One region of the Aurantivibrio infirmus genome, then DNA from elsewhere that is predicted to be linked to it. Evidence: predicted binding sites of a transcription regulator. Region 1 holds the regulator's gene; each other region holds the start of a gene.

Region 1 (4,681 bases):
AACAGGGAGCTCGATTAACGTCCTCTGGCGGTTTTGAATACGACAACAAAACTGGCGTGGTGATTTTTAAAGACGATGTCGTTTTCGAACAAGGCACATTGAAAATTACCGCCGATAAGGCAACCGTTAAGCGCAACGCTAAAAATGAAATTGAAAAAATAGTTGCCTTAGGTTCGCCGGCAACCTTTCAACAAAAACCCGGAGAAAACCAGCCCCTGATCATCGGCACTGGCGACGTCATTGAATATGAAATCGTCGATGGCATTGAAAAAGTATTTATCATCGGCGATGCTAATTTCAAACAAGACGGGTCGGAATCAAAATGCGATCGTTATGAGATTAACATTACCGCGCAAACATCCTCAGGCTCCAATAATTGCGAAGCAGTGTGGACAACAGCTGAACCCAAAATTCCAACACCAGCGGAGCCAGAATCTGACTCCGCTGACAGTCAATAAGATATTCCGATGCCTCAACTCACCGCGTCTAATCTAGCCAAACGATATAAAGGTCGTGAAGTTGTCGTCGACGTTTCGCTCAGCGTAAAAAGTGGCGAAGTGGTCGGCCTGCTGGGCCCGAACGGAGCCGGTAAAACCACCTGCTTTTACATGATAGCTGGGCTTATAAAACCGCTTCGCGGCAAGGTTTTTATCGATGATAAAGATATCACTCAATATGCCATGCATGATCGCGCCAAAGCAGGTATAGGCTATTTACCACAGGAAGCTTCGGTATTTAGAAAACTGAGTGTCGCAAACAATATTCTCGCGGTATTAGAAACACGTAAAGGGTTAAACCGAAAACAAAGAATTCACAAAAAAGATGAGCTGCTAAGAGAATTCAACATCACGCATTTGAAAAGAAATCTTGGCATGGCTCTTTCGGGAGGCGAACGCCGTCGTGTTGAAATCGCTCGAGCCCTCGCTGCTGATCCCGACTTTATTTTGCTTGATGAGCCTTTTGCAGGCGTCGATCCAATTTCAGTTTCCGATATCAAAAATATTATTGCTCACCTCAAGAACCGAGGTATCGGCGTATTGATAACTGATCACAATGTTAGAGAAACCCTTGATATCTGTGAACGCGCTTACATTGTGAGCGAAGGGCAAATAATTGAAGCGGGTAATGCCGAAGCTGTGCTCAATAACAGTACGGTTCAGAAGGTCTACCTGGGCGAAAACTTTCGTTTATAGAGCTTGCGGCCTACTTTTTTAGCTTGAATCAACACAGTTGCTGCTCATACCTTTATAGTTTTTTCTTATTTATCATAGACTTAATACAGCTCAATGCATGTTCAGAGCTGGGCATAAACATTGCTTGTCAAAATTGCCCCTTCCAGGTAGCCTGTCTACACTAAAGATTCAGTGCAAATAACACCGCTTTGTTTGGCTATCTTAATCGAAGGTGAAATATTCCAAGTTTGTCAGGATTTCAAATTGGAATATGTAAGGCCCTCGTCCATTCCTAGCCTCTCAAGCAAAACCCTTAATTAAACTCTTTAGATAACTAAAGTACACGTATCACCCAGAAGTAGAGTTGTTGGATGTCAAACCGAAGAACCAAACCTAGTACATCTCAAGCAAGGAAAGCACGCCTCCACCTGGCAGAATCGAAAAGTCGCCTGCTAATCTTATGAAACAATCGCTGCAACTAAAACTCGGCCATCAGCTCACGATGACCCCCCAACTGCAACAGGCCATTCGGCTGTTACAGTTATCGACTTTAGATCTACAGCAAGAAATTCAAGATGCCCTCGACTCCAATCCAATGCTGGAAATCGAAGAAAATGAGGGTAGCGAGCAAAACGAATCTCGCAACGAAAAAGACCGTAATAATAACGATCAAAATACCACGAATAGCGATGACTTCTCATCGGACAACAATCAACAGCAAGATACTTCGAGTACCGATCTAAACGATGCAAGCTGGGAAGAGAATCTCCCGAATGACTTGCCGGTTGACACCAGTTGGGACGATATTTACCAGCCTTCGAGCTCCACCCCCTCCTCGTCGATGCCGGATAATGATGATTTTGATTTCGACTCTCGCCGTACAGTCACAGAATCGCTTATTGATCACCTCACCTGGCAGCTCAACCTCACTCCCATGTCAGAGCGGGATAATTTTATTGCTCTAGCACTAATCGATGCAATAGAGCCCAGCGGCCTATTATCTACGACCGTTGCCGACATCTATTTGGGGCTACATGACACCCTTGAAGAGCTTGAAGAAGACGAAGTCGTCGCCGTTTTGCACCGCATCCAACAATTTGATCCTCCGGGAGTCGGTGGTCAGAATCTAAGCGAATGCCTCTTAATACAATTAAAACAACTATCACCAGACACAGAACACCTCTCAGCTGCAAAACTGGTGGTACAAGAATACTTAGAATTATTGGGGACTCGTGATTACAAACAGATCATGAGAAAGTCCAAGCTTAAAGAGCATGAACTACGTGATGCAATCCTTCTGATACAAAGTTTAAACCCAAGACCAGGCGACCTAATCAATGCGGGCGAAACTGAATACATTGTGCCCGATGTTTATGTCAGCAAAGAAGATGACCGATGGACAGTACGTCTAAACCCCGAAATTGCACCAAAAATTCGAATCAGTCCGGAATATTCATCGCTTATCAAACGCGCAGACTCCAGTAGTGACAACACCTTTTTACGAGACAACCTGCAAGAAGCACGCTGGTTTTTGAAAAGCCTACAGAGTCGAAACGAAACCTTATTAAAAGTAGCAACCTGTATCGTTGAGAAGCAGCGCGGATTTTTAGATTATGGTGCAGAAGCGATGAAACCCCTGGTACTACACGATGTCGCAGAAACGGTGGGCATGCATGAATCGACGATTTCTCGGGTGACTACGCAAAAGTATATGCATACCCCTCAGGGGATTTTCGAATTAAAATATTTTTTCTCAAGCCATGTGAGCACCGACACAGGCGGTGAATGTTCAAGTACGGCAATCCGCGCTATCATTAAAAAACTGGTTGCGGCGGAGAACCCTAAAAAACCTCTCAGTGACAGCAAAATTGCCGAGCTATTATCTGAACAAGGAATCCAAGTTGCGCGCCGCACCATTGCAAAATACCGTGAATCACTCTCAATCCCCGCATCTAATGAACGAAAAAGGCTTGTCTGATCTTTATCAAAGCAGAATGAAAAATTTTCTGATAGCCTGTGCCAAATGTGTTCTAAAAGCGATCCAAAAAGTGATCAAATTGCCCTTGTTTTTTATCAAAGTATTTTTCAACGGCTGATAGCAGCCTATCATCACCTAGGAGCCACTCTATGCAAATTAACACCAGCGGTCATCACCTAGATCTCACTCCCGCTATAAAGAACTATGTAGACACCAAGTTGCAAAAACTTGAACGACACCACGACCGAATCACCAACGTCAACGTTATCTTGTCCGTTGACAAGCTAGAACAAAAGGCAGAAGCAACCATTCACGCAAGCGGCAAGGAATTTTTTGCTAACGCTAATTCAGAAGACCTTTACGCAGCAATTGATTTGTTATCAGACAAACTGGATCGGCAACTTATTAAACATAAAGAAAAATTAAACAGTCATCGTTAATATTTTTACACTACAATCCCCTGAATCACTAACCACTTTTGAGCGACTTATAGTCGCTCTCAATTTAAATGCCCTACACTTATGCCTGCACCCATGGATATCAAATCTCTTCTTTCGCCGTCACGTACTCTATGTGGCTTATCCGAAGCGAGCAAAAAACGTGTCTTAGAACATGTCGCTAAAGTCATTGCTCAGGATTACCCCGCTCTCAATCCAGATGAACTTTTCCAGCAGTTGATATCAAGAGAGCGCTTAGGTTCAACAGGCATTGGCCAGGGGATCGCTATACCTCATTGCCGTATCTCCAACTGCCCCAACACCATTGCAGCACTAATAAAACTCGACAAACCGGTAGATTTTGGGTCTATTGACGATGCGCCTGTCGATATAGTTTTCGCGCTAGTCGTTCCCGACGAGGCCCACGAACAACACCTCCAAACACTCGCATCTTTGGCTGAAGTTTTTAAAATCAACGAAAATATTGAACACGTACGCAAGGCCAATACCGAACAAGAACTCTATGACACAGCAGTAAGCCTATTCGACAAATAGATAGCGGACTATAAATCAACCAAAGCGCTCAACCACCAAAAGTAAGCCCCCTAAGCAAAAACGAACAAAAAACCCGACTCTACCTTCGGGCTTTATGTTTTTTTCCTGTTACAAGCGACTATACCCACTAATCTCTACACTTCGGATTATTTAACAAGCTATACTTAGGCCAATTTGGGACTCAGCTCGTTTCATCGCTTCTACGTTTCGAACAAACGCCCCAACCACGCAACTCAAATACAGCCGTGAAAAATACAATGAGACTCGTCGTAATAAGTGGCCATTCCGGTTCCGGTAAAAGTACCGCCCTACATGTTCTTGAAGACGCAGGATTTTCTTGTGTCGATAATTTACCCGCTAGTTTATTGCCGCAACTCGTGCAGCACATCGAAACCGTCTCTTCAGCCGCAGGTAAAGAAAAATTTGCCATTAGTATTGACGCCCGAAATACTTGGCAAGACCTAAAAGACTTTCCAGAGATAATCCGCAACGCAAAAATACCGGGGCTAAAGTGCGAAGTTGTTTTTTTAGATGCACGC
Region 2 (4,681 bases), on a different contig from region 1:
CGGCTAATGTCAAAACCGCCGTTGAATTTGGAATTGATGAAAATAATATTTTTCCAATGTGGGACTGGGTTGGCGGGCGCTACTCACTATGGTCAGCAATAGGTTTACCAATAGCGTTAGCAATAGGCTTTAAAGAATTCAAAAACTTATTGCAGGGTGCGCACGAAATGGACGAGCACTTTCGAAACGCCGAAGCAAAAAATAATTTACCTGTAATTCAAGCCTTAATTGCGTTTTGGTACAACCAATTTTGGGACGCACAAAGCCAGGTAATTTTGCCCTACAACAACTTACTCCAACACTTCCCGGCTTTTTTGCAACAACTCGACATGGAAAGCTTAGGTAAGTCGGTCGATCGTGATGGCGGCCCGGTCGATGGTCCAACAGGAATGATTATCTGGGGCAGCGAGGGAACCAACGGCCAACATTCGTTTCACCAATTATTGCACCAAGGAAATCGTTGTGTTCCTGCAGATTTTATTATTAACAAACGTTCTCAGTACAAATTGAAACATCAACAAGAACATTTGATTGCCTGCTGCTTAAGTCAAAGCCAGGCTTTGCTACAAGGTAAATCTTTAGCACAAGCAACACAGGAACTACTGGATGCAGGCCTCGATGCAAAACAAGCTAATGAACTGGCAAAACATAAAGTGATTCCAGGTAATCGCCCTAGTAGCACGTTGATTATGGATGAGTTATCACCAAAAAACTTGGGCGCACTCATTGCGTTATACGAACATAAAGTATTTGTGTTGAGTGTGCTGAGCAATACCAATGCTTTCGACCAGTGGGGTGTTGAGCTAGGCAAACAGCTAAGCGGGCCGATCTATGCGGCGCTCACTTCGAGCAAAAAAAATGAGCTCGATAGGCTTGACGGCTCTACTCAACAACTAATTGACTTGCTTTCAAAATAAACTTTCTTAAATACTACGCTCATCAAGAATCGAAAGTAAAAAAATGGCCTCGTACATTTCTGCAGAGGCCATTTGCTTAACTCTTATCAATATTAATCTAATAGTGACAACAACTCATCGCGTTTTTCTTCCATCAATTTTATATCGCCCCTACTCTCCACGTTCAAACGAACTACCGGTTCGGTATTGGACATGCGTAAATTAAATCGCCAATCTTCAAAAGCGACACTCAAACCATCGACGTGCTCAACACTGAGTGCATTCTTAGCATAAAACGCTTCCGCTTTAGCTATTGCCACTTTTGGATCGGAAATTTTTCGATTTATCTCGCCACTACAGGGAAACTCAGCAATACATTCACTCACTAAGGTTGATAGGCTTTTATTTTTAACACTCACCAACTCACTCACCAGCAACCAAGGAATCATGCCACTATCGCAATAAGCAAAATCTTTAAAATAATGATGGGCGCTCATTTCACCACCGTAAATTGCATCCTCTTTACGCATTCGCTCTTTAATAAACGCGTGGCCCGTTTTACTTTCGATTGCTAGACCAGAATTTTTTTCTGCAATGTTTTGCGTATTCCAAATCAAGCGAGGGTCATGAACGACTTTTGCGCCAGGCGACTTAATTAAGAAGGCCTCGGCAAGCAAACCTACCAAGTAATAACCCTCGATAAATTCGCCGGTTTCATCAAAGAAAAAACATCGGTCAAAATCACCATCCCAAGCAATACCAAAGTCAGCACCGTGTTGTTTTACTGCCTCAATCGTCGCAGGCCTATTTTCGGGCAACAAAGGATTAGGGATACCGTGAGGGAAAGTCCCATCTGGCTCGTGATGAATCTTTATAAATTCGAAAGGAAGATATTTTTCGATAGCATCGATGGCCATACCGGCACCACCGTTGCCCGCGTTAACAACAATCTTTAACGGCTTAAGGTTGTCTATATTGACATAAGTCAGTAAATGCTTAATGTATTCAGATCGATTGTCGAGTGAAACAACTTCGCCTTTGTTAGTTGTTTTTTTAAAATCGTTTTTTTCTGCCATGGCCTTAATATCTAAAAGACCTGTATCGCCACTAATCGGTTTTGAACCTTCGCGCACCAATTTCATGCCGTTATAATCAATGGGGTTGTGGCTAGCCGTCACACAAACACCCCCATCGACATCGAGATGAAAAGCGGCAAAATAAATCTCTTCCGTTCCACACTGACCAATATGAATAACATCCGCCCCAGCATCAGTAATACCATCAACAAGAGCGTTGGTGATTTCTGGACTCGTTAGCCGAATATCATGACCGACAACGATTTTTTTTGCATTTAGATATTCAGCAAAAGCTCGCCCTATGCGATAGGCGATATCAATATTTAATTCATCTGGCACCCGGCCTCTAATATCATAGGCCTTAAAACAAGTTAAATCTGTACTCACAAAAATTACCTTTTTTAATACTAAACTTATTAATGCGCGAAAATTTTAACTCGCAAACAAAAAAATGGGATCGTTAGATCTCATTATAAATATTTTCATAAACGAAATTTGTCGCTTCGACAAAACCAGAGACACTGCCACAATCAAAGCGTTTGCCTTTGAACTTATAAGCCATAACACATCCGGTTTTAGCCTGTGTTAACAGCGCGTCAGTAAGCTGTATCTCACCGTTCTTTCCTGGTGGTGTACTTTCAATTACTTCAAAAATATCAGGAGTCAAAATATAACGACCAATAATCGCCAAATTTGAAGGCGCCTCGTCTGCAGTAGGCTTTTCTACCATGTCGCTAACCTGATAAAGATTGTCTTTAATTTTTTCTCCTGCAATCACACCGAACTTATGGATATCTTCTTTGGGAATTTCTTGAATCGCGACGATACTGCAACGAAACTGCTTATAAAGCTTAACCATTTGCATTAAAACGCCGTCTTCACCGCTTTCAGTCACGCAAAGGTCATCTGACAAAACCACACCGAACGGTTCGTCGCCTATCAAACGACGGCCATTGAGAATTGCATCACCTAAGCCGCGCATTTCTTTTTGCCGAGTCATGGAAAAACTGGCTTTATTCATGACGTTACGAATACTAGCAAGATATTTTTCTTTATCTGAGCCCGCAATTTGGTGTTCCAGCTCAAAGCTAACATCAAAGTGATCTGCAATTGCGCGCTTTCCGCGACCAGTAACCAAACCAATTTCCGTTAGACCGGCCTCAATTGCCTCCTCTACCCCATATTGAACCAGGGGTTTATTTACGACGGGTAACATCTCTTTGGGCATCGCCTTAGTCGCAGGTAAAAAACGAGTTCCGTATCCTGCCACCGGGAACAAACACTTTTTGATCATTAAAATCTCCTTAGATTTTTATGTTTATAGTTTTTGCCTTGCTTCCGCCCAATCTTTATACAAGCGAGAAATACACAGCTGAAACTTTTAACAAGTCCTAATCGAATGAAAGCACATACCATACCACAAAAGCCGATACCGCTTTATGACGACAATAAGATTGCCATATAGCTTCGTTTTGGCGCTAGACAACTCCCTAGGAGCCGGTAGAATGGCCACCTTTTCTTGGGCCGGGAATTACTCCCAGCGCAACTTCGATGTCCGAAGTGCGCGACAACGGTAGCACACAGACTATGACAACAATTGAGAGACAGAGCGCCTACAGCTTTGATGAATTAATAGAATGTGGAAATGGCCGTATGTTTGGCCCAGGCAACGCCCAATTACCTGTCCCTAACATGCTCATGCTCGACAAAATCAGTCACATAAGTGAGAAGGGCGGCGAATACGGCAAGGGAGAAATCATTGCCGAGCTTGATATCAATCCCGACCTTTGGTTTTTCCAGTGTCATTTTCCCGGAGACCCCGTAATGCCAGGTTGCCTAGGCCTCGACGCAATGTGGCAACTGGTTGGCTTCTTCCTCGCATGGAAAGGTAATCCCGGTAGAGGCAGAGCGCTAGGAGCAGGTGAAGTGAAGTTTGCAGGCCAAGTGCTGCCAACCGACAAAAAGGTTACCTACCATATTAATTTGAAGCGCGTGATCGAACGCAAGTTAGTCATGGGAATTGCTGACGGACGCGTCTCTGTTGACCAAAAAGAAATTTATGTTGCGAAGGATCTCAGAGTAGGCTTATTTCAAAATGTTGATGGCGCTTTAAACGGCTAATCGGCATACCGAAGCCAAGATCTCAGAATGCTATTGACTGAGTATTCTGTCTGATTAATATTAGCTGCTTGCCAGCCTCTAGAATTTAACCTGAAAGGACCAGCCAACTCACACTTACCCAACTATCGCTATATTGATACGGACGTTTTGGAATTTTGGTAAGTTGCTCGAGAACAACCCTATACCGAGTTAATAAACGACTATTATTTAACGTAAAGTGCATAAAAATAGCACTTGTTTTTACTGTGATAACAAAGTGAAAAAGGAAAGCCCTAAATCTTGTTTGACGATAGGGCTAGAAACCAGGCTCAGCTCTCCCAGTGTTTTTGGTTTCTCGCATTTTCAATGCATATTTACGTGCTTGAAAATGGCAACACAAGTCAGTGTTGAAAAGCGCTCCTAAATAAAAAGTAAGCGCTTACGCTATTAGCTAATGTAAGAGGAAATCTATGAGACGTGTTGTGGTCACCGGATTCGGGATCGTATCTTGTTTAGGCAATGACAGACATACTGTGCTTGACGCACTAAAAGAGTGCAAGTCGGGCATCAAGTTTAAACAGGAATACCAGGATTACGGTTTTCGCAGTC
Region 3 (4,681 bases), on a different contig from region 1:
CACTACAACGACTTCGCCGTGTGCGATTAACGTTCCATTAACCAATACATCGAGCGGCTCACCGGCAAGGCGGTCTAGTTCAATCACCGAACCTTGGTTTAATTGAAGTAAATTACGAATCGTTATCGAGGTACTGCCAACTTCCATCGACATTGAAACAGGAATATCAAGAATGACATCAAGATCAGGATTGTCACTTGCGATACTTAATGAGTCCGCATCACCGGAAAAATCATCCAAGGGCGGAGACTCACCCTCTGATTGTGCCTGCTCATCCATTGCTGCATTCCAATCATCTGAAGCGCCCTCTTCGCCACCTTGTTCTGGGCTTTGATCTTCGCTCATGGCTTACTCCCGTTTTTACTCGCTGTATTTGCTACACGTTTTGGTTTAATAATCTCATCAACTTTCAACGCAAAATTTCCCCGACACTGGCCCAAACGGCTATGAAACATCGGGATTCTATTCGCGGTGACGGTATGTTGTTTCGGTATATCGATTGGAATGATGTCGCCGACCTCTAGAGCCACAACATCACGTAAAGTAATTTTACGCTGAGCAATATCACATTCTAAATTGACACGAGCATCCATAATGTCCTCGCGTAAACCGTTTACCCAACGCTCGTCGACTTCGCCAGAATCAACTTTTAAGCCGGCATCTAACATTTCACGAATGGGCTCGATACTCGAATACGGCATGGCGATATGGAGTTCACCACCGCCGCCGTCAAGCTCAATCGGAAATGTGCTAACAACCACGACTTCACTAGGACTTAAGATATTTGCCATTGCCGGATTTGCTTCTGAATTTACATATTCAAATTCAATCGGCATCGCTGCATTCCACGCTTCACCCAGGTTTTTAAACACATCGTTTAATACCATCTGAACCATGCGTAATTCTGTTGGCGTGAATTCCCTGCCGTCAATTTTCGCGTGTCTGCCGTCACCACCAAAATAATTGTCAACCAATTTAAAAACGAGCTTTGCATCAAAGATAATCAGTGAAGTTCCCCGCAAAGGACGAAACTTCACCATGTTTAAACTGGTAGGCAAATAAAGCGTATGAATGTATTCACCAAATTTTTGGATTTGTATACCGCCGACGGAAACATCCACGGTTCGTCGTAGCATGTTGAATAAGCTGATGCGCGTGTTTCTAGCGAATCTTTCATTAATTGATTCCAACGTTGGCATACGACCACGGACAACACGGTCTTGACTCGTAAGATCGTATGCAGCAGCAGCACCAGACTCGATATCCGTTTCTGTTTCAATGTCTCCGTCATCAACGCCATGTAGTAAGGCATCGATTTCGTCTTGTGAAAGTAGATCTTGCATAAATTTTTTTAATCTTTATGAAAATATGATGATAAAAGGCTTCGCACGCACACCACTATTCCATCACAAAATGTGTAAACAACACTTGTTCAATGCCCGAGGTGCCGGTTTCCGCTTCCATAATCCGTCCAAGCTCATCCGCCGCCAATTGCCTTACCATCTCTTTGCCTTCAGCGGTTTGTAGTTCTTCATAAACTTGCCCACCTAAAAGCATTACCAAAGCGTTTCTCACCATGGGCATATGGGACTCGATTGCGTCGACAACGGATTCATCTCGAATTAACAAAGTGATTTCCGCTTGTAGAAAACGTTGTTTGCCACGTGCTTGAAAACTTACGACTATTGCGGGCTTGATTGGAAAATAAATCGCTGGGGATTTTGGTTTATCTTTTTCTTCTTCTTCTGGATCAACAAGTGCCGAGTCGGCCATTTCGTCTTCAGCGCCACTAAAAGATTTGAGGGCAAAAATCGTCCCCCCAATGGCACTACTGAGAAAAACCACAGCAATTATTGAAATTATGATTAATTTCTTCTTTGAACCACCTTTAGCGGGTGCCTCCTGATCATTTTCTGACTCTTCGCCTTTTTCTTTCTCTTTGTCTTTGCTCGCCATGTCAAAATTCCGTCGAATTGTGAAAATAAAACGCCGTTAACAGTGTTGAGCAAGAGCTATGCCATTGGAGAATAAAGCGTTCACGTTTCGGGAGCTGGAGATATCAAGGCGAGACTAGACAAGCCGACAGAACACCGACTTAAGGACTGGTTAATGTGGTTATTCTAAATTTTTACGTTTGTGGATCAAATGAATCATCGCTTGCCGTTATTTTTAAACATACTGATCAACCAGGTTTACTAATTCCAGCACCTCTGCGTCTTGCGTCAATTCATTGTCTGTTTCTGAGGTATCCTGGCCGTCACCGCGAAAGTCTGAATTCCCCTCGTCACTCATAGATTGTTGAGAGTTTCTATCGGATACATTGACATCGACCAGATCAATGCCTTCATCACCAAACATTTCTCGAAGTCTAAAGACATTTTGATCTAGCGCTTCACGAACGGATTGATGATGACTGACAAACTGAATGCTCGCCTGATCTTGGTGTACCGAAACCCTCACTTGCATAGGACCCAATTCTGGTGGATCTAATCTAATTTCGGCGGATTGGATACGCTGCCCGGATAGCCATAGCACCTTGTCTGCAACGGCATTTGCCCATTGTTCGCTATTAAATTTTGTCGGAATCGCGGTTTGCAAATTATTTGCTTTAGTAAAGAGTTGGGTCTGCTCAATAGAGTGAGTCCAGCGTGAATTTGCGATTGGGCTTTTCGCAATTGTCGTCGCCTCCGTCACCTCAGCTTTCTCAGCGACCACGGGCTGATTCGTTTTATCGAGATTATTTATTTGCGCATCTAAAACACGCCCGATATCTGGGTTATAGGACTGGCGCAAATTTGCGAGACTGGCATCTTGTTGCGGGCCGGTAGTAGTTTGCGTACTTTTTAGATTAACAAAATGGCCGGGGTCAGTTTTTTCATTCAAGATACTAGCTTTGCTTTCATTAGCGGGGTTTTTATCTCCACTAATGCGTGAGTGCGCGTAAATATTTTGATCGTTAATTTTATAATTCTTCATCGGATTCAATTGTTCATCGGCCTTTAACTCTTTCAAGTTATCCGCAACATCGGCAGCTTGGTCTTGATCAACGGGTAGGTTAACTTGCTGTGATTGCATAGTAGTTTTTTCATTTCCGCTTGACTCTCCATGCTCATCAAGCGAAGAAACATCCAAGGGCCCCGATTCCGCCGTTGCTTTTTGCAAGCCAATTTCCCGCTGATCAGCTGAAGTTATGTTTTCTTCAATAGCGACGCTTGTCTGTGGATTTGCATTACCAAGTACTTCTGGATTTGAGGTGACAGCGCTCTGAACAGAACTTGGCGTAAGATTTTGCGTTAACGGCCGATCACCAAGAGGGTCTTTCGAATCGTTAGCACGGGCGATGGCCTGATCAGAAGTGACTTGCTCTTGTTCTAAGACATTCCCTTGTAAGACGTTCTCTTCTAAGACGTTCCCTGCCAAGGCCTTACCTTTTAAAGTGCGCCCCGTCGTGGCGTTTTCAAGTGTATTTTCTAGCGCCACGTATTCTGAGTATGATTCGCTCGACAAGCCCGCCTGTATTTTCTCCGCTATTTCGGGTGACTTGTTAGGCGGTAATAGTTTGCCGCTTTCGTCATCAATTGCTGCCGCTTCTGCCGTTTGTGTTCTCTCAAGCGGTTCTGATCTCAACACCGTCTCGGATTGTGGAGTTTCTACTTTTTCTTCTCGCCGAGCCTTATCAACACGCTTATCGATTTGCTGATTAGAAGGAGTATTGACTCGCTCATTTTCCTTCTCGCTTTGACCTTCGCGTTGCGAACGACTTGCTGTGACTTCTTCCCGTTGTGCCGGCGAATTTTCTTTTTGAAACTGTTCTGACGCTTCGTTTCTTTTTTCATCCTCGATTCTCAGCGCGCTTCTTTTCTCTTCGAGACGGCTGCTTTGCGCGTTTCTTGCCTCGACCCTATCTTGTTGAATTTCTGCTGATTCACGCCTGTTTTCGATGCTTTTCTTCACCGTACGTTTTATCTCTAGGTCACGCTCTTTACGCTGTTCTTCAAAGGCCGAACGAAAATCCTGCCTCTCGTGATTATCCGCAGCTGCACTATCCGAATGCTGTTGTTTCGGCTTCAGCACGGAGGTTTCGAGTGACAGTAATTTTTCACTTTGATTGACATTGACACTCATTAGCGGCCTCTCTACACCTGTTTCTGTTTACAAATTTGTGTGCTTCTACCCAGGTATTAAAAACGACTTAGCGCTTGGGCATCATGGTTATATTATTCATCTTCAATTGCACTTACGGGGAGGAAATTGCAAATGCGATGCCAACACCGTTTTAGAATCTCAAGTTGATTACAACAAGGTTCATATTGATAAATAAACCCAAGCCGGTAAGATCCTTGATCACGAAGTGGCGTCAAGTTATTGGTTTTCAGAGCTGGAGTAAATCGAATGCAGCAAGATCAACAAATTATTGACTTCTGGTTTCAAGAATTGACACCAAAATCTTGGTGGGTAAAGGACTCTGCACTCGATGAAGAAATTCGATTGCGCTTTGGTGATATCCATCGTAGCGCAGCACAGTGTGAATTATATAGCTGGCGTCTGACAGCCCAAGGACGTCTAGCCGAAATTATTATTCTTGATCAATTCTCGAGAAATATTTTTCGCGATAATGCTCAAGCTTGGGCTTGCGACCCCTTAGCTTTGGCTCTCGCGCAAGAAGCCGTTGCCATCGGTG

What was found. The regulator sigma-54, encoded in region 1, starts transcription at its own class of promoters, with help from an activator protein. The targets are predictions, from matches to a motif close to TGGCACANNNNTTGCNNT.
Region 2: a site for sigma-54 is predicted at 3,375-3,392, ahead of galU (UTP--glucose-1-phosphate uridylyltransferase GalU). Genes of this name have one in related genera too.
Region 3: a site for sigma-54 is predicted at 2,003-2,020, ahead of ACYUCY_RS09280 (flagellar basal body-associated FliL family protein). Genes of this name have one in related genera too.

What each region holds. Positions count from the first base shown of each region.
Region 1 covers NZ_BAAFSK010000007.1:93,721-98,401, reverse strand. The annotation lists gene lptA (lipopolysaccharide transport periplasmic protein LptA) at 1-458, shown strand, start outside; gene lptB (LPS export ABC transporter ATP-binding protein) at 468-1,193, shown strand; gene ACYUCY_RS15690 (RNA polymerase factor sigma-54) at 1,633-3,150, shown strand; gene hpf (ribosome hibernation-promoting factor, HPF/YfiA family) at 3,300-3,590, shown strand; gene ACYUCY_RS15680 (PTS sugar transporter subunit IIA) at 3,684-4,142, shown strand; gene rapZ (RNase adapter RapZ) at 4,400-4,681, shown strand, end outside.
Region 2 covers NZ_BAAFSK010000002.1:250,176-254,856, reverse strand. The annotation lists gene pgi (glucose-6-phosphate isomerase) at 1-917, shown strand, start outside; gene ACYUCY_RS04845 (phosphohexomutase domain-containing protein) at 1,010-2,359, opposite strand; gene galU (UTP--glucose-1-phosphate uridylyltransferase GalU) at 2,433-3,266, opposite strand; gene fabA (3-hydroxyacyl-[acyl-carrier-protein] dehydratase FabA) at 3,560-4,093, shown strand; gene fabB (beta-ketoacyl-ACP synthase I) at 4,543-4,681, shown strand, end outside.
Region 3 covers NZ_BAAFSK010000003.1:564,004-568,684, forward strand. The annotation lists gene fliN (flagellar motor switch protein FliN) at 1-345, opposite strand, end outside; gene fliM (flagellar motor switch protein FliM) at 342-1,343, opposite strand; gene ACYUCY_RS09280 (flagellar basal body-associated FliL family protein) at 1,399-1,956, opposite strand; gene ACYUCY_RS09285 (flagellar hook-length control protein FliK) at 2,170-4,125, opposite strand; gene ACYUCY_RS09290 (DUF924 family protein) at 4,393-4,681, shown strand, end outside.